4 regions of the Variovorax sp. KBS0712 genome follow, and region 2 is predicted to be linked to each of the others. Evidence: predicted binding sites of a transcription regulator. Region 2 holds the regulator's gene; each other region holds the start of a gene.
What was found. Region 2 encodes sigma-54, which starts transcription at its own class of promoters, with help from an activator protein. Its sites were predicted from a motif close to TGGCANGNAANCTGCTTT; they were not measured.
Positions count from the first base shown of each region.

Region 1: hmpA (NO-inducible flavohemoprotein) is a predicted target of sigma-54. The motif match lies at 1,726-1,743, and genes of this name have one in related genera.
Region 3: FFI97_RS30465 (ammonium transporter) is a predicted target of sigma-54. The motif match lies at 2,601-2,618, and genes of this name have one in related genera.
Region 4: FFI97_RS02310 (nitrate regulatory protein) is a predicted target of sigma-54. The motif match lies at 4,240-4,257, and genes of this name have one in related genera.

Region 1 covers NZ_VCCD02000003.1:503,818-510,865, forward strand. Annotated here, with positions in the region: gene norR (nitric oxide reductase transcriptional regulator NorR) at 56-1,642, opposite strand; gene hmpA (NO-inducible flavohemoprotein) at 1,778-2,962, shown strand; gene cysK (cysteine synthase A) at 3,078-3,998, shown strand; gene FFI97_RS27130 (NAD(P)/FAD-dependent oxidoreductase) at 4,072-5,697, shown strand; gene FFI97_RS27135 (VUT family protein) at 5,700-6,257, shown strand; gene FFI97_RS27140 (ProQ/FinO family protein) at 6,368-7,048, shown strand, end outside.
Region 2 covers NZ_VCCD02000002.1:1,555,274-1,562,321, reverse strand. Annotated here, with positions in the region: gene argS (arginine--tRNA ligase) at 1-556, shown strand, start outside; gene FFI97_RS24260 (SPOR domain-containing protein) at 571-1,338, shown strand; gene FFI97_RS24255 (thiol:disulfide interchange protein DsbA/DsbL) at 1,494-2,138, shown strand; gene lptA (lipopolysaccharide transport periplasmic protein LptA) at 2,260-2,979, shown strand; gene lptB (LPS export ABC transporter ATP-binding protein) at 2,976-3,770, shown strand; gene rpoN (RNA polymerase factor sigma-54) at 3,788-5,377, shown strand; gene FFI97_RS24235 (phospholipase D family protein) at 5,388-7,004, shown strand; gene FFI97_RS24230 (LysE family translocator) at 7,009-7,048, opposite strand, start outside.
Region 3 covers NZ_VCCD02000004.1:481,923-488,970, reverse strand. Annotated here, with positions in the region: gene FFI97_RS30475 (tripartite tricarboxylate transporter permease) at 1-1,427, shown strand, start outside; gene FFI97_RS30470 (sulfite exporter TauE/SafE family protein) at 1,477-2,235, opposite strand; gene FFI97_RS30465 (ammonium transporter) at 2,655-3,893, shown strand; gene FFI97_RS30460 (hypothetical protein) at 3,912-4,214, shown strand; gene FFI97_RS30455 (thiamine pyrophosphate-binding protein) at 4,222-5,895, opposite strand; gene FFI97_RS30450 (pyridoxal phosphate-dependent aminotransferase) at 5,925-7,048, opposite strand, start outside.
Region 4 covers NZ_VCCD02000001.1:514,513-521,560, forward strand. Annotated here, with positions in the region: partial or broken gene FFI97_RS02285 (pyridoxal phosphate-dependent aminotransferase) at 1-432, opposite strand, end outside; gene FFI97_RS02290 (branched-chain amino acid ABC transporter substrate-binding protein) at 463-1,746, opposite strand; gene FFI97_RS02295 (Hsp20/alpha crystallin family protein) at 1,874-2,242, shown strand; gene FFI97_RS02300 (alpha/beta hydrolase) at 2,433-3,191, shown strand; gene tsaD (tRNA (adenosine(37)-N6)-threonylcarbamoyltransferase complex transferase subunit TsaD) at 3,127-4,188, opposite strand; gene FFI97_RS02310 (nitrate regulatory protein) at 4,289-5,554, shown strand; gene FFI97_RS02315 (CmpA/NrtA family ABC transporter substrate-binding protein) at 5,873-7,048, shown strand, end outside.

The DNA of each region.
Region 1 (7,048 bases), on a different contig from region 2:
CTCGATTATCGCCCGCCCCATCAATGACCCTTCAGGCGATGCCGCGCGCCGGTCATCAGCCCGGCGTTTCGTGGTCGCCGGCCTGCACCAGGCCCAGCTTGCGCAACGTCCGATGGAAGTTGCTGCGGTCGATGCCGGCCTCGCGCGCGGCGCTGGCCACGCGGCCGCCGTGGCGGGCCAGCAGTTCCGAGAGCCAGGCCCGCTGGAAGGCCTCGGTCGCCTCGCGCAACGTGCCGCCAGCGATGGCAGGCCCCGCGTGTTCATTCGCCGGGGCCTGTGCGGGCGCTGCCACGACGCCTCCCACGACGGCAGCGCTGTCCAGCGCCAGGTGATGCGGCTCGATGGCCGTCCAGCGCGAGCCGCGCGGCTGCTCCCGGAATGCCCGCAGCGAGGCGCGGCTGATCACGTGCTCGAGCTCGCGCACATTGCCCGGCCAGCCGTGCGCCAGCATGGCGGCCTTCGACGCCGGCGAGAGCCGCAGGTTGCGCGCGCCCAGCCGGTGCTGGTTCTCCTCGAGAAAGCTGCCGGCGAGCACGAGCACATCGCGCCCGCGTTCGCGCAGCGGCGCGACCACGAGCGGATAGACCGACAGCCGGTGGTACAGGTCGGCGCGAAAGCGCCCCTGCGCGATCGCCGCGGGCAGGTCGCGGTTGGTGGCCGCGATCACACGCACGTCGACCTTGCGCATGCGGTCGCTGCCGGGGCGCTGCACCTCGCCGCTTTGCAGCACGCGCAGCAGCTTGGCCTGCACGCTCAGCGGCAGTTCGCCGACCTCGTCGAGAAAGAGCGTGCCGCCGTCGGCGATCTCGAACTTGCCGTCGCGGTCCTGCACGGCGCCGGTGAACGCGCCGCGCTTGTGGCCGAAGAGCTCGCTGTCGGCCAGCGACTCGGGCAGCGCCGCGCAGTTGACCTGCACGAGCGGCTGCTCGCTGCGGCGCGAGCGCGCGTGCAGGCGCTGCGCGACGAGGTCCTTGCCGACGCCGGTTTCGCCAAGCAGCAGCACCGTGAGGTCGGACACGGCGACGGTGTCGATCTCGTGGCACAGCTGCTTCATCGCCGGGCTGCTGCCCAGCAGCTCGCGCGGCGCGCCACGCCCTGCGCGCAACGCCTGCGCGACGGCCTGCTCGCGCATCGCGCGCGCCTGCATCTCGCGGATCGTGTGGGCGGCCTCGATGCCGGTTTCGACGAGGGCGATCAGTGCCTCCATCTGCGCCGGGCCCACGGCATCGAAGGCGTGCGGCTCCAGCGCGTCCAGCGTGAGCAGGCCCCAGAGGGTGCCGCGCAGGCGCAGCGGTGCGCCCATGCAGTCGTGCACCGGCAGGATGCCCGGCTGGCCGGCGACGAGGCCGTCGTACGGGTCGGGCAGGTTGCTGTCGTGGGCGAAACGCAGGCCCCGTTCGCTGTCGAGCAGGCGCGCGAAACGCGGATGGGCGGCCACGGGAAACTGGCGCCCGAGGGTCTCATCGCTCAGGCCGTCGACCGCGACGGGCTTCAGCACGTCGACGTCGAGCTGCAGCAGCGCTGCCGCATCGCAGCGGACCAGTCCGCGCGCGGCGGCGAGCAGCGATCGGTAGCGGGCGGCCTCGGCTTCGGGCTCGGGTGGTGAGGCCTCGGTGGTCGAATCGACACGCAATGTGGTCATAAGTACAACGCTGGAGTTGTTGCGAATTTGACCACGCCCGGTAAATCCCCAATGACGTCAAGCACTTGCAACGGCCTTCCGGCTGGCACGGATCGTGAGATGACCAACGCATCTCAACCGAAGGACCGCCAGACCATGAATCCGCAAACCATCGCCATCGTCAAGTCCACCGTGCCCGCGCTCCAGGCCCACGGCGAGGCCATCACCAGCCACTTCTACAAGATCATGTTCGAGGGCCATCCGCAGGTGAAGGCCTTCTTCAACGAGGCGCACCAGGCCGCCGGCACGCAGGCGCGCGCGCTGGCGGGGGCGGTCATCGCGTACGGCGCGCACATCGACCGGCTCGAAGCGATCGCCGGCGCCCTGCCCCGCATCATCCAGAAGCACGCCGCGCTGGGCGTGCTGCCGGAGCACTATCCGATCGTCGTCCACTACCTGCTGCGCGCCGTGAAGGAGGTGCTCGGCGATGCCGCGACCGACGAGGTGATCGCCGCGTGGGGCGAGGCCTACGAATCGCTGGCGGGCCTGCTCATCGCCGCGGAAGAAGCCGTCTACAGCGCCAACGCGGCGCAGCCCGGCGGATGGCGCGGCACGCGCGAATTCCGCGTGGCCCGGCGCGAAGACGAAAGCGAGGTCATCACCTCGTTCTACCTGGAGCCCGTGGACGGCGGCGCGCTGCTGGCCTTCTCGCCGGGGCAGTACCTCACGCTGGTGCTGGAGATCGACGGCCAGCCGGTGCGGCGCAACTACTCGCTGTCCGACGCGCCGGGCAAGCCGTGGTACCGCATCAGCGTGAAGAAGGAAGAAGGCGGCCGCGCCTCGAACTGGCTGCACGAGGCCGCCGCGGTCGGCACGCGGCTGCAGGTGCAGGCACCGTGCGGCGACTTCGTGCTGCAGCCCGCGGGCGAGCAGGTGCGCCCCCTCGTGCTGGTGACGGGCGGCGTGGGCATCACGCCCGCGATGAGCATGCTCGAATCGGTGGCGCACACGGGCCGGCCGGTGCACTTCGTCCATGCGGCGCGGCACGGCGGCGCGCATGCGTTCCGCGCCCGCGTCGACGCACTCGCGCAGCGGCATGCGAACGTGAAGCCGCTGTATGTCTACGACGCGCCGCGCGAGAGCGACACGCCGCACGCGACCGGCTTCGTCACCCGCGAGCTGCTGGCCGGGCTGCTGCCGGAAGACCGCGACGTCGACCTGTACTTTCTCGGACCGAAGCCCTTCATGCAGGCGGTGTATGCGAACGGGCTGGCGCTCGGCGTGCCGAAGCAGCAGCTTCGCTACGAGTTCTTCGGGCCGCTGGAAGCCCTGGAGGCCTGAACCGCAACGGCCCGCCATCCCCTCGTGCTGAAACGGTCGCGGGCCGGGTGCAACCCGGCCCAGGGGGCGCCACAATGCGCGCTGACCATCCGACCCTCGCACCCAAGGAGATTCCATGAAGGCCCAGAACATCCTCCAGACCATCGGCAACACGCCGCACATCCGCATCAACCGCCTGTTCGGCCATGCGAAGCAGCAGGTCTGGATCAAGTCGGAGCGCGCCAACCCCGGCGGCTCGATCAAGGACCGCATCGCGCTGTCGATGGTGGAAGACGCCGAGAAGAGCGGCGCACTGAAACCCGGCGGCACCATCGTCGAGCCGACCTCGGGCAACACCGGCATCGGCCTGGCGATGGTCGCGGCCGTCAAGGGCTACAAGCTGATCCTGGTGATGCCCGACAGCATGTCGGTGGAGCGCCGCCGCCTCATGCTGGCCTACGGCGCCACCTTCGACCTCACGCCGCGCGCCAACGGCATGAAGGGCTCCATCGCCCGCGCCGAGGAAATCGTGGCCGGCACGCCGGGCGCGTGGATGCCGCAGCAGTTCAACAACCCAGCCAACGTCGACGTGCACGTGCGCACCACGGCCGAAGAGATCGCGGCCGACTTTCCCGAGGGCATCGATGTGCTCATCACCGGCGTGGGCACGGGTGGCCACATCACCGGCGTGGCGAAGGTGCTCAAGAAGAAGTGGCCCAAGCTGCAGGTGTTCGCGGTGGAGCCGGTGGCCTCGCCCGTGATCTCGGGCGGCGCACCGGCGCCCCACCCCATCCAGGGCATCGGCGCGGGCTTCATTCCGAAGAACCTGGACACCTCGCTGCTCGACGGCGTGCTGCAGGTCGACGCCGAACCGGCGCGCGAAATGGCGCGCCGCTGCGCGGTCGAGGAAGGCATCCTGGTCGGCATCTCGTCGGGCGCGACGCTCGCGGCCATCGCGCAGAAGCTGCCCTCGCTGGCGCCCGATGCGGTGGTGCTGGGCTTCAACTACGACACGGGCGAGCGCTACCTCTCCGTCGAAGGCTTCCTGCCCGCCTGATCCAGCTACAAGTTTCATAGCGCCTCGGGCGCTTAAAATCGTCGGTCTGCTTGATAACCACAAGCCCCACGACATGCTGCGAATCTCCGAACTCAAACTCCCGCTCGACCACGCCCCAGAGGCGCTGGCCACCCTGATCGCCCGAACGCTCGACGTTCCGATCGAAGCGATCGCCTCCCACACCGTCTACAAGCGCAGCTTCGACGCCCGCAAGGTCGACCTGCTCACGGTCTACATCTGCGACGTGCAGCTGGCCGACGCGGCGCTCGAAACCGCGCTGCTGGCCAAGCACGCCAGCCACCCGCACATCCAGCCCGCGCCCGACATGCGCTACACGCCGCCGGGCCAGGCGCCCGACGATGCGACGCGCCCCGTGGTGATCGGCTTCGGCCCCTGCGGCATCTTCGCGGCGCTGATGCTCGCGAAGATGGGCTTCAAGCCCATCGTGCTCGAACGCGGCAAGACCGTGCGCCAACGCACCCGCGACACCTGGGGCCTGTGGCGCAAGAGCGTGCTCAACCCCGAGTCGAACGTGCAGTTCGGCGAAGGCGGCGCCGGCACCTTCTCGGACGGCAAGCTCTACAGCCAGATCAAGGACCCGCGCTTCCTCGGCCGCAAGGTGATGGAAGAGTTCGTGAAGGCCGGCGCGCCGCCCGAAATTTTGTACGTCGCGCACCCGCACATCGGCACCTTCAAGCTGGTGAAGGTGGTGGAGAACATCCGCGAGCAGATCGTGGCGCTCGGCGGCGAGATCCGCTTCGAGCAGCGCGTGACCGACGTGCACATCGAAGAGGGTCACCTGCGCGGCCTCACCGTGCTCGACCAGACGACGGGCCAGAGCAGCGAACTGCGCGCCGACCACGTCGTGATGGCGCTGGGCCACAGCTCGCGCGACACCTTCGAGATGCTGCACGCCCGCGGCGTGCACATCGAGGCCAAGCCCTTCTCCATCGGCTTCCGTGTCGAACACCCGCAGGGCCTGATCGACCGCGCCCGCTGGGGCCGCCACGCAGGCCACCCACTGCTGGGCGCGGCCGACTACAAGCTGGTGCACCACGCCAGCAACGGCCGCTCGGTCTACAGCTTCTGCATGTGCCCCGGCGGCACCGTGGTCGCGGCCACCAGCGAGCCGGGCCGCGTGGTCACCAACGGCATGAGCCAGTACTCGCGCAACGAGCGCAACGCCAACGCGGGCATCGTGGTGGGCATCGACCCGAAGGACTTCCCCGGCGATGCGCTGGCTGGCATCGCGCTGCAGCGCCAGCTCGAAAGCAACGCCTACGTGCTCGGCGGCAGCAACTACCACGCGCCCGGCCAGCTGGTGGGCGACTTCATCGCCGGCAAGCCGTCGACCGCGCTGGGCAGCGTGACGCCGTCGTACAAGCCCGGCGTCACGCCGACCGACCTGCACCAAGCCCTGCCCGCCTACGCCATCGAGGCGATGCGCGAAGCCTTCCCCGCCTTCGGCCGCAAGATCAAGGGCTTCGACACGCACGACGCCGTGCTCACCGGCGTGGAAACGCGCACCTCGTCGCCCATCCGCATCACGCGCGGCGACGACTTCCAGAGCCTCAACGTGCGCGGCCTCTACCCGGCCGGCGAAGGCGCGAGCTACGCGGGCGGCATCCTGTCGGCCGGCGTGGACGGCATCAAGGTGGCCGAGGCCGTGGCGCGCAGCGTGCTCGGCAGCGCGGTTTGACGATGCACTTCCACCGTCCCACCACCGGCCAGCTGGCCGTCGCCACGCTGGCGATGGCCGCCGTGGTGCTCGCGTCCAACCTCCTGGTGCAGTTCGCGATCAACGACTGGCTCACCTGGGGCGCCTTCACCTACCCGGTGGCCTACCTCGTGAGCGATCTCGTCAACCGGCGCTTCGGCCCCGGCATGGCGCGGCGCGTGGCGTGGGTCGGCTTCGCGGTGGCCGTGGCGGTGTCGCTGCTGCTCGCGCCGGCGCGCATCGCCGCCGCCTCGGGCCTGGCCTTCATCGCCTCGCAGCTGCTCGACATCCGCGTGTTCGACCGCCTGCGCCGGGGCCTGTGGTGGCGCGCGCCGCTGGTGGCCACGGTGATCGCGGCCGTGCTCGACAGCATCGTCTTCTGGGGCATCGCCTTCGCAGGCACCGACGGCCCCTGGCTCACCTGGGCGCTCGGCGACCTGGGCGTGAAGCTCGGCGTCGGCGTGCTGATGCTGTTGCCGTTCCGGCTGCTGATCGGGCGGCAGGTCCCTGACCGAGGTGACCGAGGCGCTGCACGCGCATGACCATCCGCCCTGACAATACCCGCAGGATGTTCCGGCCGCGCTGACCGCGCGGGACCGGTTGTTCTTTTTCTTCCCTTTCCATCCCTCGCGCCCATCGCCGAGCCTTCCGTATGACCGACGCATCCACCGCCGCCCCGAACACGAACTCGCGCAACGCACGGCGCCAGCGCCCGGACATGGCCGAGCAGCTGCAGCAGCTGAAGTCCGGCGCGGGCAGCACCGACGCAGGCGCTGACGCGTCGGCGGCGCAGCCCGCCCCCGCGCAACAGCAGCAGCAACAACGCCCGCCGCGGGCGAAGCAGCAGCGTCCGCACGGGCAGCAGCAGCCGCAGCAGGGGCGCAAGCCGCGCGGCCCGCAGCAGCAACAGCAGCCCGAAGCCCAGCGCGCACCGCGCAAGGTCAACCCGGTGCTCGAGCGCCTGTTCGAGTTGTACCCACAGCTGTTCGGCGCACGCTTCGTGCCGCTGAAGCTCGGCGTGTACGAAGAGCTGATCGCGCGCCATCCCGAAGACTTCAAGGCCGAAGACCTGAAGATCGCGATGGGCCAGCATGCGCGCTCCACGCGCTACCTCGAGAGCGTGGCCGCCGGCCATGCGCGACATGACCTGGACGGCAACGCGCTCGACCCGGTCGCGCCCGAGCACGTGCACCACGCCATCCTCGAGCTGCACCGCCGCCGCTCGCACCGCAACCCCGGCGAAGACCTGCGTCCGCAGCTGGTGACGCGCATCGCCAAGGCCATCGAAGCCTCGGGCCTCGACCACGAGGCCTATGCCGTGCTGGTGCGCTCG
Region 2 (7,048 bases):
CATGGTGCGCGTCATGAAGGGCGGCGAAGAGGTCAAGATCAGCAAGCGCGCCGGCAGCTACGTCACGCTGCGCGACCTGATCGAGTGGACCAGCACCGATGCCGTGCGCTTCTTCCTGCTCAGCCGCAAGCCCGACACCGAATACACCTTCGACGTCGACCTGGCGGTGACCAAGAACAACGACAACCCCGTGTACTACGTGCAGTACGCCCACGCGCGCATCTGCTCGGTGCTCGCGGCCTGGGGCGGCGACGCGGCCGCGCTCAAGGCGGTCGACCTGTCGCCGCTGGACAGCCCGGCGGCCCAGGCGCTGATGCTGCTGCTGGCCAAGTACCCGGCCATGCTGACGGCGGCGGCGAAGGATTTCGCCCCGCACGACGTGACTTTCTACCTGCGCGAACTCGCGGCCAGCTACCACAGCTACTACGATGCCGAGCGCATCCTGGTGGACGACGAGCCGGTCAAGCTGGCGCGTCTCGCACTCGTCGCAGCGGCCGCGCAGGTGCTGCACAATGGCCTCGCGATCCTCGGCGTCAGTGCGCCGAGCAAGATGTGAATCACCCTCTGAACATGAAGAAGACAAGCAGACAACGCGGCAACATCGTCATCGGGCTGATCATCGGCCTGGTGCTCGGTCTGGGCGTCGCCCTGGGCATCGCGGTCTACGTCACCAAGGTGCCGATCCCGTTCGTCAACAAGACGCAACGCGGCGGTGCCGAACAGGACGAAGCCGAAGCCCGCAAGAACCGCGACTGGGACCCGAACGCGCCGCTGGCCGGCAAGGCCGGCGCGCCCAAGCCGGCCGCCACGCCGCCGGCCGCCACGGCCACCGGCCCGGTGAACCCGATCACCGGCGCGCCCGCCACCGTGGCACCCGGCACTCCGCCGGTCGCCACCGCGCCGGTCACCGCCCCGGCCCCCGTGGTGGTGGCGCCCAAGCCGGCGCGCCCCGCGCCGGTGCCGGCCGAAGCCAACGCCCTGCCGCCGTCGAACGATCCGCTGGGCGACCTCGCCCGCGCCCGTGCGGGCGGCAGCAGCACGACCACCGCGTCCGCCGCGCCGAGCCACACGGCCGCCGCACCGTCGCCGTCGGGTGCTGATCCTTTCATGTACTTCGTGCAGGCCGGCGCCTTCCGCACCACCGACGACGCCGAGGCGCAGCGTGCCAAGCTGTCGCTGATGGGCGTCGAGGCCAAGGTCACCGAGCGCGAGCAGGCCGGTCGCACGGTCTACCGCGTGCGCGCGGGCCCGTTCAACAAGAAGGACGACGCCGACCGGCTCAAGGAACGGCTCGACGGCGGCGGTCTCGAATCGGCGCTGGTGCGCGTGCAGCGCTGACCCGTCAGCGCCGTTCTTGAACAGCCTTTAAGCTCTCGCCCGCGCGGCATCTGCCGCACTCGTTTGTCAATTCCAGCGCCTCGGTCGCGCCGTCCATGGGAACTCCCGGCGGCGCGCCGGCTCTGTACTGCGGTACCCACAGGAGAACCTTTTCCATGAAACGTCGTGACTTTTCGCTGGCCGCCACTTCGATCGGGCTGCTTTCGCTGGCTGCCGTTCCGGCACACGCCCAGCGCGCCCCCAAGGCCGGCACCGATTTCCTCGTGCTCGACAAGCGCGTGCCCGTCGATGCACCCGCCGGCAAGGTCGAGGTGGTCGAGTTCTTCTCCTACAACTGCCCGCATTGCAACGACTTCGAGCCCTCGCTCGAAGCCTGGGTCAAGGCAGCCCCGAAGGAAGTGGCGTTCCGCCGCATCCCCGTGCCCTTCGTGGGCAACGACGTCGAGGCCAAGCAGCGCCTGTACTTCACGCTCGAAGCCATGGGCAAGCTGGACGAGTACCACTCGAAGGTGTTCGCCGCCATCCACGCGCAGCGCCAGAACCTGAACGGCGACGCCAACATCCAGGCCTGGGCCGAGCGTGCCGGCCTCGACGGCGCCAAGTTCAAGGAAACCTTTGCGTCCTTCGGCGTGGCCAGCAAGGCCCGCCGCGCGGCGCAGCAGACCGAGGCCTACAAGGTCGCCGGCGTGCCGGCCCTGGCCGTGGCGGGCCGCTGGTATGTGGACGGCGAAACCGCCGGCAGCATGTCCAAGGTGCTGCAGGTCGCGACCTTCCTCATCGGCGAAGCCAAGAAGGGCTGACCGACCCGGCGACCTGCTTTTTGGTCGAATGCAAGGCCCGCTTCGGCGGGCTTTTTCATTGGCGGCGGTGGGCAATTGCCATCCCACGCATACAATGTTTCAGAGCAAGTTTCGTGCCTTTATGACATTGCCCTCCATCCCCACATTCCCCACCCTTCGTCGCCTCGGCCGCCTGGCTTTCGGCGCGCTGTTGCTGGCCGGTGCCGCCTCGGGCGCCCTGGCCGAAACCGCCGACCGCACCAAGCCGATGAACATCGAGTCCGACTCGATGCGCTACGACGACCTGAAACAGACCAGCGTGTTCACCGGCAACGTGCTGGTCACGAAGGGCACGATCATCATCCGCGGAGCGCGGCTGGACGTGCGCCAGGACGCCGAGGGCTACCAGTACGGCGTGGTCACGGCGGCGCCCGGCAAGCTGGCCTATTACAAGCAGAAGCGCAACGCCGGCGACGAGTGGATCGAGGGCGAGTCGGAAGTCATCGAGTACGACAGCCGCGCCGACAACGTCAAGTTCATCCGCCGTGCCGTCATGCGCCGGCTGATCGGCGCCACGGCCAACGACGAAAGCAGCGGCGCGCTGATCGTCTACGACCAGAGCAACGACACCTACACCGTCAACGGTTCCCTCGTGCCGCCGAACGCCGGCGTCTCGGCGGGCGGCGGCGGTCGCGTCAAGGCCATCCTCACGCCGAAGGCCACGCCGGCCCCGGCGGCGCCCGGCTCCGCACCCGCGGCCGGCGGCAAGAAGCCCGCGGCTCCGGCTCCCACCCCCGCGCCCGGCGCCGGGCTGCGCCCGAGCACCACGCTGGGCGGCACCGAAGGGGAAGGGCGCAAGTGATCGAAACCGCAGGAACCCAGACCGCCGACGGCATTCCGGGCAGCCGCCTCGTGGCGCGCGGCCTCAAGAAGAGCTACGGCAGCCGCACGGTCGTGAAAGACGTCTCGCTCGATGTGCAAAAGGGCGAGGTCGTCGGACTGCTCGGCCCCAACGGTGCGGGCAAGACCACCTCGTTCTACATGATCGTCGGGCTGGTGCGCGCCGACGCCGGCGAGATCACCATCGACGGCGAGCCCATCGCCCACATGCCCATCCACCGCCGCGCGCGCATGGGCCTGAGCTACCTGCCGCAGGAAGCCTCGATCTTCCGCAAGCTCACGGTCGAGGAAAACGTGCGCGCCGTGCTCGAGCTGCAGCGCGAGCCCGACGCCAACGGCCGCATGATGCCGCTGACCAAGCAGCACACCGAAGAGCGCCTGGCCGACCTGCTGGCCGACCTGCGCGTGGACCATCTGCGCGATTCGCCCGCGCTCGCGCTGTCGGGCGGCGAGCGCCGCCGCGTCGAGATCGCGCGCGCGCTGGCCACGCAGCCGCGCTTCATCCTGCTGGACGAGCCCTTCGCCGGCATCGACCCGATCGCGGTGATCGAGATCCAGCGGATCATCAGCTTCCTGAAAGAGCGCGGCATCGGCGTGCTCATCACCGACCACAACGTGCGTGAGACGCTGGGCATCTGCGATCACGCGTTCATCATCAGCGACGGGCACGTGCTGGCACAAGGCACACCCTCGGAGATCGTCGACAACGCCGAGGTACGCAGGGTGTACCTGGGCGAGCACTTCCGGATGTAAGGGAGGGTCGGGTCTCCATGAAGCAAGGGCTGTCCCTTCGCGTCTCGCAGCATCTGGCGCTGACGCCACAGCTGCAGCAGTCCATTCGCCTGCTCCAGCTCTCCACGCTCGAACTGAGCCAGGAAGTGGAGCAGATGCTGGACGAGAACCCGTTCCTCGAACGCACCGCGGAAGAAGCGGCGCGCGAGGAGTTCGGGCTGGACACGGCCGACGCGCCGGTGCCGCGCGACGACGCGGGCGAGGGGGAGGCCGAGTTCACGCCGTCCGCCGCCAGCACTTCCTCCACGTCCAGCGACACCACCTCCTCGACCCCCGACACCGACGGCCCCGCCGCCGAGATCGCCGAGCGCGAGCCCGACTGGGAAGGCGACGGCACCGTCGACATGGCGCCCGACGACAGCGAGTGGGGCAGCGACGCGCCCGCGCGCCAGAACAACCTGGGCGACGACGAGCGCGCCGATGCCACCGAACTCGCGCGCAGCCAGGAGTCGCTGCAGTCCTTCCTGCACCGCCAGGCGCTGAGCCTGCGCCTGAACGAAAACGACTGCGCCGCGCTGCGCTTTTTGATCGAGTCGCTCAACGACGACGGCTACCTCGAAGACTCGCTGCCCGCGCTGGCCTCGGGCCTGGCGGGCGACGACAACGACCAGTTCGACGACCTCGTGCACCACTTCCAGGTGGCGCTGGGCCTGCTGCAGAGCCTGGAGCCGGTGGGCGTCGGCGCGCGCGATCTCGGCGAATGCCTGAGCATCCAGCTGAAGGCGCTCGCCAGCGAAGACGAGACCGAGGCCGAAGCGCTCATCCGCAAGACCGCCATCGCGATCTGCAAGCAGCCGATGGAGCTGCTCGCGCGGCGCGACTTCAAGCGCCTGGCCACGCTCACGCGCACCAACGAAGAGCTGGTGCGCTCTGCGCTGCAGATCATTGCGCGCCTGGAGCCCAAGCCGGGCCGCCGCTTTGTCGACGTCGAACGCAACATCGTCATTCCCGACGTGATCGTCACCAAGACCGGGCGCGGCACCAACGTGAAGTTCCGCGTCATGCTCAACCCCGAGGTCATGCCGCGCCTGCGTGTGCACGACATCTACGCCGGTGCGCTCAAGTCGCACAAGGGCGAGGGCAGCCAGGCGCTGTCGCAGCGGCTGCAGGAGGCGCGCTGGTTCATCAAGAACATCCAGCAGCGCTTCGACACCATCCTGCGCGTGAGCAACGCCATCGTCGAGCGCCAGAAGAGCTACTTCGTGCACGGCGAGCTGGCCATGCGCCCGCTGGTGCTGCGCGAGATCGCCGACGAGCTGGGCCTGCACGAGTCGACCATCTCGCGCGTGACCACCGCCAAGTACATGGCCACGCCCTTCGGCACGGTCGAGCTCAAGTACTTCTTCGGCTCGGCGCTGGGCACCGAGACCGGCGGCAACGCGTCGAGCACCGCGGTGCGCGCGCTGATCAAGCAGTTCGTGAGTTCGGAAAGCATCAAGAAGCCGCTGTCCGACAGCCAGATTTCCGAGATGCTGAAAGAGCAGGGCATCGAGTGCGCGCGCCGCACCGTCGCCAAGTACCGCGAAGCGCTGCGCATCGCGCCCGCCAACTTGCGCAAGGCCCTGTAGAAGACCGACGATGACGAGCCGCCTGCTGTCGCGCTGTGGGCATTGGGTGGTCGTCATCGCGGCGGCGCTGCTGTTTGCCGGCTGCGCCACGCTGCCCGACGAGGCACCGCGCCCGCCCACCAAGGCCATCGCCGTCTCGGCCGACACCGCGCTCGGCAAGATCGCGCTGGGCTCGCAGCCCGACCCCGACCTCAGCGGCTTTCGCCTGATGCCCGGCGGCGACTTCGCCTTCGACACGCGGCTGCAGCTGGCGCGCCGCGCGCAGCGCACGCTCGACGTGCAGTACTACCAGATCGAGAACGACGAGACCGGCCGCTACCTGTTGCGCACCCTGCGCGATGCGGCCCAGCGCGGCGTGCGCGTGCGCCTGTTGATGGACGACCTGTACACGTCCGGCGAAGACGAGCTGCTGCTCGGCCTGGCCGCCACGCCGAACGTGGAGCTGCGCCTGTTCAACCCGTTCCCGGCCGGGCGCGGCAGCTTGCTCAAGCGCTTCACCGCGTCGCTGTTCGACTTCAGCCGCGTCAACCGCCGCATGCACAACAAGCTCTTCATCGCCGACGGCGCGATGGCGGTGGCGGGCGGGCGCAACATCGGCAACCAGTACTTCCGCCGCACCACCGGCCCCAACTTCATCGATCTCGACACCTTCGTCACGGGCGCGCTGATCCCGCGCCTGGGCGTGCTGTTCGACCAGTACTGGAACAGCCCGCACGTGCGCCCGATCGGCGCGGTCGTGCACACCGACCTGCCGCGCGAAGAACTGCAGCGCCGCTTCGACGCCGCCACCGGCCCCGACACCACGCCGCCGCCGCCCAGGCCCGCGCCCAACGACCTGCTGGGCTACAGCCCGGTGGCCGACGACCTCGACGCCGGCAAGCTCGGCCTGATCTGGACCACCGCCGAGGCCTACGCCGATTCACCCGACCGCGTGATCGGCAAGACCGCGTCGTACGGCGGCGTGCCGCTGCTCGACGTGGACAGCGTGCGCTACAACGTGGTCGAGCAGATGCGCCGCGCGCGCAGCGAGGTGACGCTGGTCTCGCCCTACCTGATCCCGGGCGCGTCGGGGCTGGAGGTGATGCGCGAGATCCGCGGGCGCAACGTGAAGATCAGCGTGGTCACCAACTCGCTCGCCGCCACCGACGAGCCGCTCGTCCACACCGCCTACCGCCGCTACCGCGCCGACATGCTCGCGCTGGGCGCCGAGCTGCACGAGCTGAGTTCCGCGCGCACGCGGCGCAGCGTGCGCCTCGGCCTGTTCGGCACGTCGGTGGGGCGGCTGCACGCCAAGTCGGCGGTGATCGACCAGCGCATCCTGTTCGTCGGCTCGATGAATTTCGATCCGCGCTCCGAAATCCACAACACCGAGATCGGCCTGTTCATCCGCAGCCCCGAGATGGCGCAGCAGACCCTGAAGCTGCTCGATGTGCTCAAGCAGCAGGGCGCCTACCGACTGCGCTTTGCTGAAGGCGCCGATGCGGGAGCCACCGGCTCGCGGCGCATCGAGTGGGTCAGCGAGGAAGGCGGCAAGACCACCGTGCTGCACGAAGAGCCCGACTCGGGCTTCTGGGACCGCACCATGCTCGAGCTGCTGGCGCCGCTCACGCCCGAGAGCCTGCTCTAGCGCCTCAGGTGCCGCGCACCGCCGACCACACCAGCCGCAGGCCC
Region 3 (7,048 bases), on a different contig from region 2:
TGGGCACGCTGATCGGCGTGCTGCCGGGCATCGGCCCGGTCGCGACGATCGCGATGCTGCTGCCCGCCACCTACGCGCTGCCGCCCGTCTCGGCGCTGATCATGCTGGCCGGCATCTACTACGGCGCCCAGTACGGCGGCTCGACCACGGCCATCCTGGTGAACCTGCCCGGGGAGTCGTCCTCGGTGGTCACCTGCATCGACGGCTACCAGATGGCAAGGCAGGGCCGCGCAGGCCCCGCGCTGGCCGCGGCCGGCCTGGGCTCGTTCTTCGCGGGCTGCGTCGGCACGCTCATTCTTGCGGCCTTCGCGCCGCCGCTGACCGAGCTGGCCTTCAAGTTCGGCCCGGCCGAGTACTTCTCGCTGATGGTGCTGGGCCTGATCGGCGCGGTGGTGCTGGCCTCGGGCTCGCTGCTCAAGGCGGTGGCGATGATCGTGCTGGGCCTGCTGCTGGGCATCGTGGGCACCGACGTCAACTCGGGCGTGGCGCGCTTCAGCTTCGACATTCCCGAGCTCACCGACGGCATCGGCTTCGTGGTGATCGCCATGGGCGTGTTCGGCTACGGCGAAATCATCGGCAACCTCTCGCAGCCCGACGACGAGCGCGAGGTGTTCACGCACAAGGTCAAGGGCCTGTGGCCCACCAAGGACGACTTCAAGCGCATGACGCCCGCCGTGCTGCGCGGCACGGCGCTGGGTTCGGCGCTGGGCATCCTGCCGGGCGGCGGTGCGCTGCTGGCGGCCTTCGCGGCCTACGCGCTGGAAAAGAAGATCAAGATGCGCCCCGGCGAAGTCGCCTTCGGCAAGGGCAACATCCGCGGCGTGGCCTCACCCGAGTCGGCCAACAACGCCGGCGCGCAGACCTCCTTCATTCCGCTCTTGACGCTGGGCATCCCGCCCAACGCCGTGATGGCGCTGATGGTGGGCGCGATGACCATCCACAACATCCAGCCCGGCCCGCAGGTGATGACCAGCAACCCCGAGCTGTTCTGGGGCCTGATCGCCTCGATGTGGATCGGCAACGCGATGCTGATCATCCTGAACCTGCCGCTGATCGGCATGTGGATCAAGCTGCTGACGGTGCCCTACAAGTTCCTGTTCCCTGCCATCGTGCTGTTCTGCGCGATCGGCGTGTACTCGACCAACAACAACACCTTCGACGTGTGGATGGTGGCGATCTTCGGCTTCATCGGCTACCTGTTCCTGAAGCTGCGCACCGAGCCGGCCCCGCTGTTGCTGGGCTTCATCCTCGGGCCGATGATGGAAGAGAACCTGCGGCGCGCGCTGCTGCTGTCGCGCGGCGCGTGGAGCGTGTTCGTCACGCGGCCGCTGTCGGCGGGGCTGCTGATCGCCGCGGCGCTGCTGCTGGCCATCGTGCTGTTGCCGGCGATCAAGGCGAAACGCGAAGAGGCGTTTGTCGAAGACTGACCTCGGCGCCCCAAGAAAAAAGCCCCTGGCCAGACGCCAGGGGCTTTTTTTATTTCAGGAACGCGTCGTAGGCGGTTTTCAGGATCAGCGCACTCACCACCACGATGAACACGATCCGCACGAAGCCTGCCCCGTGCTTCAGCGCCACGCGCGTACCGACCAGGCTGCCGGCCACGTTGGCCACCGCCATCACCAGCCCGTAGTGCCACCAGACGTGGCCCTTGGCGGCCAGCAGGATCAGCGCGGCGGCGTTGGTCAGGGTGTTGATGACCTTGGCCGAGGCCGAGGCGTTGAGGAAGTCGTAGCCCATCCAGCGCACGAACAGGAACACCAGGAAGCTGCCCGTGCCCGGCCCGAAGAAGCCGTCGTAGAAACCGATGGTCAGGCCGATGGTGCTGGCCGCCAGCGTCTCGGCGCGGCCGCTGAAGCGCGGCGCGTGCAGCCGGCCCATGTCCTTGCGCGCCAGCGTGTAGACCAGCACGCCCAGCAGGATGACCGGCAGCGCCCGGCGCAGGAAGTCGCCCGGGAAGACCGTGACGGTCCAGGCGCCGAGCATCGAGCCGCCGAAACCCAGCAGCGCGGCCGGCCACATGGCGCTCCAGCGCATCTGCACCCGCTGGCTGAACTGGGCCGCCGAGGCCGCCGTGCCCCAGATGGACGCACTCTTGTTGGTGCCCAGCAGCGTGGCGGGCGGTGCGCCCGGAAACACCGCAAAGAGGGCCGGCACCAGGATCAACCCGCCGCCGCCCACGATCGCATCGATAAAACCCGCGAGCAGTGAGGCGCCCGTGACCACCAGCATTTCCATGCGGGCGATTGTCTCACCGGACCCGCTATCGAAACGATAGCTATGGTGGCCGGTACCGGCTGGCCAAGCGGCTTGTTTGGCTTGGAAGAAAGCGCCTGCATTCGCGCTGCGAACAGGCAAAAAAAAGCGCCGACCAGCGGCGCTTTTCAAATATCAGACAGGCATCTCGTACGGAGCCTTTGAAGAATGTTCTTGTTGATCGATCGGAAGCTTGTCTCCTCGGACCCTCGGCAGTACGAGCAGGGCCCGTCGCGAGTGCGCAGATTGTGCAAGCGCGCACCCGCCCGGTGCATTAGGAATTACCCGCTTCGTGTTACTTCGACCTCCCGGTTGGGAAACCAAAGTGTTTCAGTCAGTTAACAAGATGGCATGACTCGTGCACACAGGCCTTCTGTCCACCACTCCAAGAAGAAACGGTCATGGCCCTGCTGGCACCCCAAGCCTCCCTGAACGCGGCCGACACCGCCTGGATGATGACCTCGACCGCGCTGGTGCTGCTGATGACGCTGCCCGGCATCGCGCTCTTCTATGCCGGCATGGTGAGGCGCAAGAACGTGCTGGCCACCATGGCCGGGGTGGTGGCGATCGCCGCGGTGGTCTCGCTGACCTGGTTCGCGCTCGGCTACTCGCTGGCCTTCACGCCCGGCTGGCCCTGGCTGGGCAAGCTCTCGCACATCGGCTTCTCGGGCTTCGAGTACCTGAAAGAGGCCGGCCAGGTGGCCGTGAGCCACGTGGCGCCGAACGTGCCGGAATCGGTCTACGCCATGTTCCAGCTGAGCTTCGCGATCATCACCACCGCGCTGGTGCTCGGCGCCTTTGTCGAGCGCATGCGCTTCTCGGCGCTGCTGTGGTTCGCGCTGCTGTGGAGCGTGCTCGTGTACGCGCCGGTCGCGCACTGGGTCTGGGAGCCGGGCGGCTGGCTCGCGCAGATGGGTGCGCTCGACTTCGCGGGCGGCTCGGTGGTGCACGTCAACGCGGGCATCGCGGGGCTGGTGTGCGCCTATGCGCTCGGGCCGCGCCGGGGCTACGGGCGCGAGGCCTTCGAGCCCTACAGCCTGGCGCTCACCATGACGGGCGCGGGCCTGCTGTGGGTGGGCTGGTTCGGCTTCAATGCCGGCTCGGCGGTGGCGGCCGACGGGCGCGCGGGCCTGGCCATGCTGGTCACGCACATCGCGGCGGCGGCCGGCGCCATGAGCTGGATGGTCGGTGAATGGATCGTGCGCCGCAGCCCGTCGCTCCTGGGCCTGTGCTCCGGCCTCGTGGCGGGGCTGGTGGCGATCACGCCGGCGGCCGGCTTCGTCACGCCGCTGTCGGCGCTGGCCATCGGCGCCATCGCCGGGCTGGCCTGCTACTGGGGCGCCACGGGCCTGAAGCACCTGCTCGGTGCGGACGACTCGCTCGACGTGTTCGGCGTGCACGGCATCGGCGGCATCGTGGGCGCGCTGCTCACTGGCGTCTTCGCCGACCCGCGCATCTCGGGCGCGGCGGGCAATGTGCTGACGCAGGCGATCGCGGTCGCCAGCGTGGCGATCTACAGCGCGGCCGGCACAGCCATCGTGTTGTTCCTGGTGCATGTGCTGGTCGGATTGCGCGTCGACCCCGAGAGCGAACTGGTGGGCCTCGATCTTGCTCAGCATCGTGAACACCTGGGAGCCTGACCACCCGAGGGAGACGCCATGCCATCCATGTCCGAAAGCGAACGCATCGCGCTTGCAGCACGCCTTCACGTGGCACTGCGGCGAAAGCACGGGCGCGTGACCGACACCGAATGGATGGCCACCAACGCCGAGTACGCCGCCGAGATCGTGCGCATGACGCGCCAGCACGCCGCCGAGACGAAAGACGACGAACTCGACCAGCTCGCCACGCGGCTCGAGCAGGCCATGGAACCGCTGGCCCGCGCCGCGCGGCTGGCGGCGCGCCAGCCCGACGGCCTGCCGCCCACGCCGCCGCCGCGCTATGTCGGCGGGCTGCGCTGACGACGCCTCAGTTCGCGGCCAGCGCCGCCTTGCGGATCGACGCCAGCGTGCTCGCGGGCGTGATCGCCTCCGGGTCCAGCAGGCAATGCAGGATCGCCGGCTTGCCGCTGGCGCGCGCACGCGCCAGTGCGGGGCCGAATTCTTCCGTCGTGGTCACGCGCTCGCCGTGCCCGCCGAACACCTCGGCATAGCCACGGAAGTCGGGGTTCTTCAGCTGCGTGGCGCTGATGCGGCCGGGGTAGTGCTTTTCCTGGTGCATGCGGATCGTGCCGTACATGCCGTTGTCCAGCAGCACCACGAGGATCGGCAGGCCGTACTGCACGGCGGTCGCGAACTCCTGGCCGTGCATCATGAAATCGCCGTCGCCCGCGAACACGACCACCTCGCGTTCGGGCCACAGCCGCTTGGCGCCGACGCCCGCCGGCAGGCCGTAGCCCATCGAGCCGCTGGTCGGCGCGAGCTGGCTCGCGAACGCGCGGAACGGCCAGAAGCGATGCACCCAGGTCGCGAAGTTGCCCGCGCCGTTGCAGAAGATGGTGTCGGCCGGCAGCACCTCGCGCAGGTGCTGCATGACCTCGCCCATCTGCAGCGGGCCGGGGATGCGGACCGCGGCCGGGTCGCTCCAGCGCAGGAAGTCTTCGCGCGCGGTCTTCGTCTCGGCCTGCCACACGGGCGGTGACGCCGGACGCAACGCGGACACCGCTTCGGCGAACGCCTGCGGCGTGGCGTGGATGCCCTGCGTCGGGCGATAGAGCTTGCCGAGCTCGTCGGCATCGGCATGCACGTGCACCAGCGCCTGCTTCGGCTGCGGGATCGCGAACAGCTCATAGCCTTGCGACGGCACTTCCGACAGACGCCCACCCACCAGCAGCACGAGGTCCGCATCGCGGATGCGCGCCAGCATGCGCGGGTTGGCGCCGAGCCCCAGGTCGCCCGCATAGCAGGGGTGCTCGGCGGACATCAGCATCTGACGGCGGAACGAGCAGTACACGGGCAGCGCATGCGCCTCGGCGAACTTCGCGAACTGCTGCGTCGCGGCTTCCGACCAGCGACTGCCGCCCAGGATGACGACGGGCCGCTGCGCCTGCGACAAGCGCTGCTGCAGCTCGGCGATCTGCGCCGCGCCCGGATAGGTTTCGGTGACGGCATACGGCAGCGCATCGGCCACCACGGCGGCTTCGGTCAGCATGTCTTCGGGCAGCGCGATCACCACCGGACCGGGCCGGCCCGAGGTCGCGACATGAAAAGCGCGCGACACCAGCTCGGGCACGCGCGCCGGATCGTCGATCTGCACGACCCACTTGGCCATCGTGCCGAAGACCGCGCCGTAGTCCAGCTCCTGGAAGGCTTCGCGGCCCATCGCGTCGCGCGCGACCTGGCCGACGAACAGCAAGAGCGGCGTCGAATCCTGGTGCGCGATGTGCACGCCCGCCGCCGCGTTGGTGGCGCCGGGGCCGCGCGTGACGAAGCAGATGCCGGGCTGGCCCGTGAGCTTGCCCTGCGCCTCGGCCATCATCGTTGCGCCGCCCTCCTGCCGGCACACCGTCACGTCGATCGATGCGTCGTGCAGCGCGTCGAGCACGGCCAGGAAGCTTTCGCCGGGCACGCAGAAAAGCTGCCGGACGCCGTGGGTGATGAGCTGGTCGACCAGGATCTGGCCGCCGGTGCGGGAGGAAGTCATGAGGGTTCCAGTGGAATGAAGAGGAGAGGTCAGGAGAGCGCGGCGCAGGCCGCGGCGATGCGCGCGCACGCCTCTTCGAGCTGTGCCATCGACGTCGCATACGAGATGCGGAAATACGGCGCGAGCCCGAACACGCTGCCCGGCACCACCGCCACCTCGAAGTCCTGCAGCAGGTAGCGGCAGAAGTCGCTGTCGGTCTGCAGCAGCGCGCCGCTGGCAGTGCGCTTGCCGAGCACGCCGGCGCAGCTTGCGAAGGTGTAGAAGGCGCCCTCGGGCACGCGGCAATGCAGGCCTGGCGTGCGATTGAGCGCGGCCACGACGAAGTCGCGGCGCTGTTGAAAGGATGCGCAGCGCTCGGCCACGATGCCCTGCGGTCCGGTGAGCGCCTCGATCGCCGCGGCCTGGCTCACCGACGACGGGCACGAGGTCGACTGGCTCTGCACCACGGCCATCGCGGCGATCAGCGCGCGCGGTCCGGCGCCGTAGCCGACGCGCCAGCCGGTCATCGCATAGGCCTTCGACACGCCGTTCACCGTGAGCGTGCGTTCGCGCAAGCGCGGCTCCACGGCCACCGGCGTTGCGAACGCGAGGCCGTCGTAGAGGATGTGCTCGTAGATGTCGTCCGCCAGCACCCAGACGTGGGGATGATCGAGCAGCAGGTCGGTGATCGGCTTGAGTTGCGCCGCGCTGTAGGCCGCACCGCTCGGGTTAGACGGCGAGTTGAGAAACAGCCAGCGCGTGCGCGGCGTGATGGCCGCCTGCAGCTGCGCGGCGGTCAGCCGAAAGCCGTTCTCCTCGCCGCACGCCACCGACACCGGCACGCCGCCGCAGATCTGCACGATGTCGGCGTACGAGGTCCAGTACGGCGCAGGCAGGATCACTTCGTCGCCCGGGTTCAGGCTCGCCATCAGCGCATTGAAGATCACCTGCTTGGCGCCCGCGCTCACGCTGATCTCGTCGAGCGCAAAGTCCAGCGCGTTGTCGCGCTTGAACTTCAGCTGCACGGCCGCCTTCATCGCCGGGCTGCCGTCGAGCACCGTGTAGCGCGTGTCGCCGCGCGCAATGGCCTGCGAAGCCGCATGCCGGATGTTCTCGGGCGTGTCGAAGTCGGGCTCGCCCGCGCCCAGCACGATCACCGGGCGGCCGGCGCGCT
Region 4 (7,048 bases), on a different contig from region 2:
CTGGCCGTTCACCGGCACCAGCGGCACGGTGCGCACCTGCGCGCCCATGATCGCCGGCTGCGCCGTGAGGTTGGGCCACACGGGCGTGACGGCGACCACGTCGTCGCCCGCGTCGACCAGCGCCTGCACCGCGAGCATCAGCGCGCTCACGCCGCCCGAGGTGACGGCGATGCGCGAAGCATCGACCGTCGGGTGCAGGCGGCTGGTGTGGCGCGCGATGGCTTCGCGCAGTTCGGGCAGGCCGAGGTTGTGCGCATAGAAGGTTTCGCCGCGCTGCAGCGACTCGATGGCCGCCTGGCGGATCACCTCGGGAGTGACCTCGTCGCTCTCGCCAAACCAGAAGGCAAGCACGTCGTCGCGGCCCATGCCGGCATTGGCGACTTCGCGGATCTTCGAGGCTTCGAGGTGGTGGATGGCTTCACGCATGTCTGGGGGTTCCTGTGCTGTCGGGTGTCGTCTGCCTCAAGGGCGCTTCATCTTGCAGGACGTGGGCTGCTCGGCGCGTTCGGGCGCGATCGTCTTGATCACGCGGAAGCCGTAGCCCGAGCCCTCGACGTCGAACTGCACGCCGGGCTTGCCCTGCTTGTCCATCACGCCCACCACGAGCTGCTGCTGGAACTGGTGGTCGGCCGCGCGCATGCGGCCACGCTGGCCGTACAGGCTCACGTCGGCCTGCTCCAGCGCGCGCGCCAGCGGCACGGCCTCGGTGCTGCCCGCGCGTTCCAGCGCCTGCGCGAGCGACTCGACCAGCAGCTGCATGCGCATGTGCACGTAGTCGTCGGCCGGGCGCGGAAAGCGCGTGCGGAAGGCGCGGTAGAAGGCTTCGGACTGCGGCGTCTGCACGTTCGGCAGCCAGTCGGCCACGGCGACCACGCGGCCGATGCCCGCGTCGCCGATGGCGGCCGGCGCGCCCAGCGCATTGCCGTAGAAGGTGTAGAAGCTGCCGTTGAAGCCGGCTTCGCGCGCGGCCTTCACGAGCAGCGTGAGGTCGTTGCCCCAGTTGCCGGTGACCACCGCCTGCGCGCCGCTGGCGAGGATCTTGGTGGCGTAGGGCGCGAAGTCCTTCACCTTGCCCATCGGGTGCAGTTCGTCGCCGACGATCTCCACGTCGGGGCGCTGCACGCCCAGCTGGCGGCGCGACTCGCGCAGCACGGCCTGGCCGAAGCTGTAGTCCTGGCCGATCAGGTAGACGCGCTTGAGCGCCGCGTCGTCCTTGACCACGTCCATCAGCGCGGCCACGCGCATGTCGGCGTGGGCGTCGAAGCGGAAGTGCCAGAAGCTGCAGCGCTCGTTGGTCAGCACCGGATCGACCGCCGAGTAGTTCAGGAAGATCGCGCGCCGCGACGGGTCGCGCTCGTTGTTCTTGTCGATGGCATCGATCAGCGCCGCGGCCGTCACCGACGAGTTGCCCTGCAGCACGATGCGGGTGCCGTCGTCCATGGCCGCGCGCAGCGCCGACAGCGCCTCTTCGTTCTGGCCCTTGCTGTCGTAGCGGTCCAGTTGCAGCGGCCGCGCGCCGCCCGGCAGCTTCACGCCGCCGCGCGCGTTCACGCGCTCCACGGCCCACTGCAGGTTGCGGAACACGGCCTCGCCGGTGTTGGCAAACGGGCCACTCATGCTCTCGATGAGCGCCAGCCGGATGGGGGCGGGTTGCGGGGCCTGGGCCAGGCCGGCGAACGGGGTCGCGCATAGCGCCGCCGCTGCGAATTTCAAGGCCTGGCGGCGCCAAATAAAGGGGGTTTTCATTGTCTTGAAACGCGTGCCGATGCGCCTAGATGAGGTGTCAAGCGGCACTCACGATGGAAAGGCCGCGCAGTGTAAGGGACACACATTCCATGTCCCCATTGTGTTCATTCACCCAGGAGTTTTCGCCATGTTCTTCACCCCCACCCACCGCGCGCATTTCGCTCCCCGTGCCCACGACCGCGCTTTCGAGCGCTTCGTGAACGAGGCCTTCGCCGGCGCCCGCCGCTCGCCCCTGGTCGAGCAGGACGACAAGAGCTGGACCCTGTCGCTGGACGTGCCCGGCCTGTCGCGTGAAGACCTGTCGGTGGCCATCGAAGGCGCCGTGGTCCGCATCGAAAGCAAGGCCGAAGCCAAGCGCCAGATCAAGCTCGCCTACGAACTGCCGCAAGCCATCGACCTGGCCACCAGCGAAGCCAAGCTGGAGAACGGCGTGCTGACCCTGAAGCTCGGCAAGCTGGTGCCGGCAAGCCAGGTTTCGCACTTGCAGATCAACTAGTCCCGGCGATGCCCCCACGAAGAAAATGTTAGTGACAGCTTGTTTTGACTTTAAACAAGCGCCGTATTCACAATAGTGCCGGATAACGTCACATGATGTGACGATTTATTAGTACTTTCTTCTTCGTGGGCATCTCGTAAACGCATCGAGTTCCCGGGCGGTGCGGACAGCGGGTGTGCCTCAAGGCACCATGAAAACGCACCTGCAGTCAGCCAATGACAACGAACGGTCCGACACGCTCCTGATCTTCCTGCCAGGGGCCTACCTCAAACCCGAAGAGTTCGAGCGCGAGGGTTTCATCAGCGCCGTGCGCGAGCGGCACCTCGCAGCCGACGCACTGCTGGTCGATGCGGACGTCTCCTACTACTACGACCAGACCCTCAGCGAGCGGCTGCACGCCGACGTCATCGAGCCCCAGCGGGCCAAGGGCTACACCTCGATCTGGCTGGTCGGCATTTCCATCGGCGGGTTCGGCGCACTGATCCACGAACTGGCACGCCCGGGCTCGGTGGACGGCATCGTGGCGCTGGCGCCCTACCTGGGGCGCCGCGTGCTCGGTGCGGAAATCAAGAAGGCCGGCGGCCTGCGCGCCTGGCAGGCGCCCACCGGGCCGCAGCCCGACGAGGAACCCGACCGCAAGCTCTGGCCCTTCTTCCAGCAGTACCTGGCGCCGAAGCCCTCCCAGGACCTGCCGCCGCTGTACCTGGGTTTCGGCCTGGCCGACCGCTTCGCCAGCAACCACAAGCTGCTGGCGGACGCCCTGCCGCCGGGGCGCGTGTTCACGACCGAAGGCGGCCACGACTGGCCCGAGTGGCGCCAGCTCTGGCGCAATGTGCTCGACGTGCTGCCGCTGCCCTCGCTGGGGCGTGCACGGCAGCAGCCGGCTACACGGTTTCCGGCAGCGGCGTCTCGGGCGTCATCAGCGATGCCATCGGCCATCGCGGCTTGACGTCGAAGGCGTAGCGCTCCGAGGCCTGCGACAGACCCGACTGCAGCCGCATCGCGGCCGCCATGGCGATCATGGCGCCGTTGTCGGTGCACAGGTGCAGCTCGGGGTAGTGCACGCGCACCTTGCGCTTGGCGCAGGCCGCGTTCAGTTGCTCGCGCAGGTTCTTGTTGGCCCCCACGCCGCCGGCCACCACCAGCCGCTTCAGGCCGGTCTGGTCCAGCGCCGCGAGCGACTTCTTCAGCAGCACTTCGACGATCGCCGCCTGCGTGGAGGCGGCCAGGTCGGCCTTGCGCGCCTCGAGCTGGTCGCCGAGCTTCTTGGCCTGCGTGAGCACGGCCGTCTTGAGGCCGGCAAACGAAAAGTCGAGGTCGCCGCTGTGCAGCAGCGGGCGCGGCAGCTTGAAGGCCGCGGCGTCGCCGCCTTCGGCCAGCTTCGCGAGCCAGGGGCCGCCGGGGTACGGCAGGCCCATGAGCTTGGCGCTCTTGTCGAAGGCCTCGCCGGCCGCGTCGTCGATGGTCTCGCCGAGCAGTTCGTAGCGGCCCACGCCGTCGACCCGCATCAGCTGCGTGTGGCCGCCCGACACCAGCAGCGCCACGAACGGAAATTCGGGCGGGTCGGCGCTCAGGAACGGCGACAGCAGATGCCCTTCGAGGTGATGCACCCCCAGCACCGGCTTGCCCAGCGCCACGCCAAGCGCGCAGGCCACGCCCGCGCCCACGAGCAGCGCGCCGGCCAGGCCCGGGCCGCGCGTGTAGGCCACCACGTCGATCTCGGCCAGCGAGCGCCCGGCCTCGGCCATGACGGCTTCGGTGAGCGGCAGCACGCGGCGGATGTGGTCGCGGCTGGCCAGCTCGGGCACCACGCCGCCGTAGGCCTGGTGCATGGCGATCTGGCTGTGCAGCGCGTGCGAACGCAGCAGCGGCAGCGCGTCGCCGTGCGACTCGACCAGCGCCACGCCGGTCTCGTCGCAGGATGATTCGATTCCCAACAAGAGCATGGCGCCGAGTGTAGGGGCCGCCCGCCGGCGGCGCCCGCGAAGGGGCAAGCGAGGCACGGAAGTTGCACGAGCGGAAGGCGCTCCTTCTGCGCCCCCACGAATGACTTCCGGCCTGAGCTTCCTGATCGCCGCGCGCCGATGCGAGATCGACGCGCTGGACCAGCTCGCGCGCACCAGCGAGCTGGTCGGCGCCATCGGCCGGCTCGTGCATGCGCTGCAGCGCGAGCGCGGCATGTCGAATGTGTTCCTGGCCTCGCACGGCGGGCGCTTTGCCGACCAGCGTGGTCCGCAGATCGCCGAATGCCTGGCGCTCGAGCAGCAGGTGCGCGCCGGCTTCGACCGGCTCGAGGCCGAGCACCACCGCGCGGTGGGCGCCGGCCACGGCGCGCGCCTGTTCAGCCGCATCGCCTGGGTGCTGCCCGGCCTGGACGCCCTGCCCGCGCTGCGCCGGCGCATCGACGCGCTCGAACTCCAGCCGGCCCAGGCCGTGGCCGCCTTCGCCAAGCTGGTGGCCGGCCTGCTGGCGGTGGTGTTCGAGGCGGCCGACGGCGCCACCGACCCCGAGATCTCGCGCCTGCTGGTGGCGATGTTCAACTTCATGCAGGGCAAGGAGTTCGCCGGCCAGGAGCGTGCCTTCGGCGCCGCCGCGCTCGCGCTGGGCCGGGGCGACGATGCGCAGCGCCAGCAGTGGCGCCACCTCATCGAGTCGCAGGAGCGCTGCTTCCAGGTGTTCATCGATTTCTCGGGCGACGCGGTGCGCACGCTGTGGCACGACAGCCAGTCGGACGCCGTGCTCGCCGAACTCGAGCGCCTGCGCCGCAAGGGCGCCACCTCGGTGCCGGCCGACGCGCTGCTGAGCCAGGCCTGGTTCGACTGCTGCACGCGGCGCATCGACGCCATGCAGACGGTCGAGAACCGCCTCTCGGCCGACCTGCGCGCGCTGTGCGACCACAAGACCGCCCAGGCGCGCAGCGAGCTGGCGGCCTACCGGCAGCTGCTCGGCACGCTGGCCCCGCAGGCCGGCGGCGCCCTTTTCTTCGACGATGCCCAGCAGGCGCAGGACGCCACGCCGGCGCAGCTCGGGCGCCACCTCGAGCGCTCGGTGCTCGACATGGTCCAGGAGCAGTCGCAGCGCCTGCAGGCCATGAGCGACGAGCTCGACACCGTGCGCGCCTCGCTCAACGAACGCAAGATCGTCGAGCGCGCCAAGGGCCTGCTGATGGCGCACCGGCGCCTGAGCGAGGCCGAGGCGCACAAGATGCTGCGCCAGACCGCCATGAACCAGAAGCGCCGCCTCGTCGACGTGGCCGAGTCGATGCTGGCCATGGCCGACTACCTGCCGCTCGAGCCTGCACCGCGGCGCTGACCCGGGCCGCTTGGATTGGTGCAGCGCACAACAGTTGTGCGTCGCCCCGTTGTGCCGGCTGGCAGGAACTTTTCCCTGCGCCGGCGCGCCCTGCCAGCTATCTTTTCCATAGTTCCCACCAGCGGCTTCGGGCTGGCACACCGCTTGCATGGAGCTTGTCACAGACCGCAAGGTCTTCAGGCAGGTTGCACCCAACGGCGGGTGCGGCCCACCGAACCGGACAAAGGCGTCCCCATCCCGCAAGGGCTCGTTCACGAGCAGCCCCTGCGCGGTGCGGACGCCTTTTCGTTTTTGTCTTTCACTTCTGGAGCCCCGCCCATGTCCGATCTGCTGCTGAAAACCAAACTGAGCCGGCGCCGCGTGCTGCAGGCCGCCGCCCTCGGCGCCGTGGGCATCGACCCCGCGCTGCGCGCCGCCGTCTGGGCCCAGGGCTCGGACAAGCCCGAAAAAGAAGAAGTGAAGATCGGCTTCATCCCGCTGACCGATTGCGCCAGCGTGGTGATGGCTTCGGTGCTGGGCATCGACAAGAAGTACGGCGTGAAGATCGTGCCGAGCAAGGAAGCCAGCTGGGCCGGCGTGCGCGACAAGCTCGTGAACGGCGACCTCGACATGGCGCACGTGCTCTACGGCCTCGTGTACGGCATGCACCTGGGCGTGAGCGGCCCGAAGAAGGACATGGCCGTGCTCATGACCCTGAACAACAACGGCCAGGCCATCACGCTGTCGAAGAAGCTGGCCGACAAGGGCGCGGTCGATGCCGCCTCGCTCGCCAAGCTCATCGCCAAGGAAAAGGGCGAGTACACCTTCGCCCACACCTTCCCCACCGGCACGCACGCCATGTGGCTCTACTACTGGCTCGCCTCGGCCGGCATCGATCCGTTCAAGGACGTGAAGAACATCACCGTGCCGCCCCCGCAGATGGTGGCCAACATGCGCGTGGGCAACATGGACGGCTACTGCGTGGGCGAGCCCTGGGGCCAGCGCGCGATCATGGACGGCATCGGCTTCACCGGCATCACGACGCAGGACATCTGGAAGGACCACCCCGAGAAGGTGCTGGGCTGCACCGCGGAGTTCACGAAAAAGTACCCGAACACCGCGCGCGCCGTCACGGCCGCGATCCTCGAGGCCGGCAAGTGGATCGACACCGGCCTGCAGAACAAGAACAAGATGGCCGAAACCATTGCTGACAAGAGCTACGTCAACACCAGCGTGGACGCCATCAACCAGCGCATCCTGGGCCGCTACACCAACGGCCTGGGCAAGAGCTGGGACGACCCCAACCACATGAAGTTCTACAACGGCGGCGCCGTGAACTTCCCGTACCTGTCGGACGGCATGTGGTTCCTCACGCAGCACAAGCGCTGGGGCCTGCTGAAGGAGCACCCCGACTACCTGAAGGTGGCCACCGAGATCAACCGCATCGACATCTACAAGCAGGCCGCCGCCGCCACGCAGACGCCCGTGCCCAAGGACGTGCTGCGCACCAGCAAG